2 regions of the Marinobacter sp. W-8 genome follow, and region 1 is predicted to be linked to the other one. Evidence: predicted binding sites of a transcription regulator. Region 1 holds the regulator's gene; the other holds the start of a gene.
What was found. The regulator sigma-54, encoded in region 1, starts transcription at its own class of promoters, with help from an activator protein. The targets are predictions, from matches to a motif close to ANTGGCATNNANNTTGCTNT.

Region 1 (2,198 bases):
CGTCGATTGCGGCGTACATGTCCTCATTTTCTGCCTTTGCGTGAATCTCACCACCAATCACGTGCAGCGTGGCTTCCGCCATCTGGCGCACCTTCTCGACCTCCAGGGTGACCTGGCAGTTACTGATGTGGTCGAAGTGACGCTCCAGCTTCTCGAACTTGGTGTTGACGTAATCCTTCAGAGCGGGAGTCAGTTCTACGTGATGGCCTGAAATGTTGAGTTGCATAGGCGTCTCCTGTTGTCATACTGCCGGCGTGCTTGCCGGCTTGCATGCCAGTGCATCTTGCACCAGCGAAAGTTTAAACCAGGCGTTTTCGTTCGTTCGAGGGAGGAATATGCATGGCCTCCCGGTATTTGGCCACGGTACGCCGCGCCACGTTGATTCCCTGTTCCCCTAGCATGGCTGCAATTTTGCTATCGCTCAATGGCTTTTTCGGGGTTTCCTCGGCAATCAGCTTCTTGATCATTGCCCGGATGGCTGTAGACGAGCATTCGCCGCCCTCGGCGGTGCTGACGTGGCTGGAGAAAAAGTACTTCAGCTCGAAAATACCGCGGGGCGTGTGCATGTACTTCTGGGTGGTAACCCGGGAAATCGTGGACTCGTGCATTTCCACCGCCTGGGCAATGTCAGACAGGATCAGAGGCTTCATGGCTTCTTCGCCCTGATCCAGGAACCCTTGCTGGTGTTCAACGATGCGGGTGGCAACTTTCAGCAGGGTTTCATTACGGCTTTGCAGGCTCTTGATAAACCATTTCGCTTCTTGCAGCTGGTCGCGCAGGTAGGTGTTATCGGCACTGCTGTCAGCCCGGCGGATCAGTGACGCGTAGCTGGCATTCACCCGGATACGCGGAGCGATTTCCGGATTGAGTTCAACCCGCCATCGGCCTTCGTGTTTGCGTACGATAACGTCCGGGATAACGTAATCCGGTTCGGCCCGGTCCACGACATCGCCAGGGCGCGGGTTCAGGCTCGTGATCAGGGCCAGTACCTGTTTCAGCTGGTCTTCCTTGAGCCGGCTGCGGCGCAACAGCTGTGCGTAGTCCCGGTTGCCAAGCAGATGCAGGAACTGGGTAACCACCAGTCTCGCCTGGCGCAGCCAGGGGGTATCCGGTGGCAGCTGGTTGAGCTGAATCAGCAGGCATTCCTGGAGATCCCGAGCGAACACGCCTGGCGGGTCGAAGTGTTGCAGGCGGTGGAGTACCGCTTCCACTTCGTCCAGTTCCAACGGGTCTTCTTCGGTTTCGTCCAGCAGGCCTGCGTGAATGTCCTCAATGTCAGACGTCAGGTAGCCGCGCTCATCCACAGCATCCAGCAGCGCGTGGGCAATGGCCTGATCCCGCTCGCTCAGAGGCGTCAGGTTCAGCTGCCACTCAAGGTGATCCTGCAGGGTTTCGGTAGGCGAGTTCCGGGTTTCGAAATCCGATTCGTGCTCGTCTTCGCCTTTGCTGGCCGGAGCCGGGGCAGACTGGTAGATGTCGTCCCAGGCGGTATCCACTGGCAGATCATCGGGAATGTTGTCCGGAATATCGTTCTCGGACGACCAGTCAGGGCCGTTCTCGGTTTCGTCCCAGTCCGGGCTCGCGTCCTGGTGGCTGTCGTCCTGGTTGGCCTCAGAGCTGGAAGCGTCACTGTGCTCGTGCTCTTCGCGCTCGTCGCCTTCAGCGTGCTCATCGTCCTCTGAGGTTTCCAGCATTGGGTTGGATTCCAGCGCCTGCTGGATTTCCTGCTGGAGATCGAGGGTAGAAAGCTGTAGCAGGCGTATGGCCTGCTGCAGCTGGGGCGTCATGGTCAGACTCTGGCCCAGCTTAAGCTGTAATGAGGCTTTCATAACCATGGCTCAAGATCCATAACTCGTGGGCATCCCGGTTGTTGCTTTGCCGGCGCACAGGCCGAAAAAAATGTTGTACGCTGGTTACTTGCCATTGTCTGTGAACAGTATAAGCAAGTTTTTTGCCGAGTTTACTTGCTACAGATCATCAAAACAATCAGACCTCGGATAAACCCAGTTTTATCAGGTCAGAGCCGGAACTCATCACCCAGATATACTTCTTTCACCTGCTGGTTTGCCAGAATGGCTTCGGCATTGCCGGAGGCGATGATGTGGCCGCCGGAAACGATGTAGGCATTCTCGCAGATGTCGAGGGTTTCCCGAACGTTATGGTCGGTAATCAATACGCCAATACCTTTATCCCGCAGG
Region 2 (2,198 bases), 1.7 Mb from region 1:
GCAAGGGCAGCTTCCTCGGCGTTGTCCTGAGGTAGCAACAGCGAACGGCCTGCTTCGCGGGCCGCCAGTACCGCGGGCAATATCCCCTTGAGGGGCCGAAGCGCACCATCCAGGGACAGTTCTCCGAGAAACTCGTGGCTTTCGAGGCTTTCGGGGGGAATCTGGCCGGAGGCTGCCAGGATGCCCAGGGCAATGGGCAAATCAAAACGGCCACCTTCTTTGGGCAGGTCAGCAGGCGCGAGATTGATGGTGATTCTACGGGCGGGGAATTCGAAACCGGCATTCAGCAGTGCACTGCGAACCCGATCCTTGCTTTCCCTCACTCCGGTTTCCGGCAGCCCGACGATGGATAATGCCGGCAGGCCACCAGACAGGTGCACCTCAACGGTAACCGGGGGAGCAGACACGCCAATGCTGGCGCGCGAATGGACAATAGCGAGCATGACAACCTTCCATGGCACAGAACAATCAGTCGTTGCGGGCAGCGACCCTGCCGCCCGGGCAAACCATCAGGAACTCTGGCGTTGCTCCAGTTCGGCAACACGTTTTTCCAGGGCCTCAACCTTTTCACGGGTTTTCATCAGGACCGCCTGCTGGGCATCAAATTCTTCCCGGGTCACCAGCTCCAGCCGGGACAGAACCGACATCACCGTGGCCCGGGCCTGGGTTTCAAAATCTTCCCGTGCTGCCCGAGCCATATCGGGAACAAACTGGCCAAACTGACCCTGCAACTGAGAAAAAATTTCCTGGGGCCCTTTCATCAATCACCTCTCGTATCGGTTTTTCGGCGATATCAGACTATTTTCCGTGTCGCCGGGGTGTTTGCGGGAGTGTATCACACCCTACCCCCTGCCATACTGTACCCGGTCGGCATTATAATGGCCGCGGCCGATGGCCCGACTGCGCTGTTTTGAGACAATCGCAGGCACAATGCACCACAACGGTGCGCCAAGCTGCGCCATTTCGGCACAGACAATAATTAAGAGTTTGTTTTAAAAGCTATTTTTTGCGTTGGCATACCCGATGCTAAAGCCCTCGTACGCAATCCGCACAATTGATGTGCGAGGTGGCAGCATCCCGAACTCAACAACCGGCCGACGGGCCCTCACTGTTGGGACGGCTTTACCAAGGAGAAAGCAATGAAACTTGTGACAGCGATCATCAAGCCTTTCAAATTGGATGATGTCCGTGAGGCACTATCCGAGATTGGCGTTCAAGGCGTAACCGTTACCGAAGTTAAAGGCTTCGGACGGCAGAAAGGCCACACGGAACTCTATCGTGGCGCGGAATACGTAGTGGATTTCCTGCCCAAGGTGAAGGTTGAAATCGCCATCGGCGACAACCTGCTGGACCAGGTCATCGAAGCCATCACCAAGGCAGCCAATACCGGCAAGATCGGCGACGGCAAAATATTCGTGACTGAACTGGAACAGGCTATCCGGATCCGGACAGGCGAAACCGGCGAAGAAGCGGTCTGATCCAGAACTGACACCTAGCCAACGCAAAAAACTTATAACTTGAAGAGCCTTGTGCGGAGGGCTTCCTATGGAAAGCAATCTCTTTCACCTGCAGTATGCAATAGATACCTTTTATTTTCTCGTGTGTGGCGCATTAGTCATGTGGATGGCCGCAGGCTTTGCCATGCTCGAGTCCGGCCTGGTGCGTGCTAAAAACACCACCGAAATCCTGACCAAGAACGTCGCGCTCTTTGCCGTGGCCTGCACCATGTACCTGGTGTGCGGTTACGCCATCATGTACGGCGGTAACGTCTTCCTCTCCGGCATCGCCGATGTGGACGTGGACGGCGTACTGGGTGACTTCGCCACCCGCGAAGACGGCTTCACCGGCGGCTCCATCTACTCGGCGGCCTCTGACTTCTTCTTCCAGGTCGTGTTCGTGGCCACCGCCATGTCCATCGTGTCCGGCGCGGTTGCCGAGCGCATGAAGCTGTGGGCGTTCCTGGTATTCGCGGTCTTCATGACTGGCTTTATCTACCCACTGGAAGGCTCGTGGACCTGGGGTGGCGCCGATGTGTTCGGTATGTACAACCTCGGTGATCTTGGCTTCAGTGACTTCGCCGGCTCCGGCATCGTACACATGGCAGGTGCCGCTGCGGCCCTGGCTGGTGTACTGCTGCTTGGCCCGCGTAAAGGCAAATACGGCCCCAACGGTGAAATCCGTGCCTTCCCGGGCGCCAA

Region 2: glnK (P-II family nitrogen regulator) is a predicted target of sigma-54. The motif match lies at 1,011-1,030, and genes of this name have one in related genera.

Annotation. Positions count from the first base shown of each region.
Region 1 is NZ_CP172297.1:2,635,974-2,638,171, reverse strand. It holds gene hpf (ribosome hibernation promoting factor) at 1-226, opposite strand, end outside; gene ACF8YQ_RS12205 (RNA polymerase factor sigma-54) at 300-1,829, opposite strand; gene lptB (LPS export ABC transporter ATP-binding protein) at 2,018-2,198, opposite strand, start outside.
Region 2 is NZ_CP172297.1:464,252-466,449, reverse strand. It holds gene ACF8YQ_RS02070 (YifB family Mg chelatase-like AAA ATPase) at 1-443, opposite strand, end outside; gene ACF8YQ_RS02065 (accessory factor UbiK family protein) at 510-761, opposite strand; gene glnK (P-II family nitrogen regulator) at 1,140-1,478, shown strand; gene ACF8YQ_RS02055 (ammonium transporter) at 1,546-2,198, shown strand, end outside.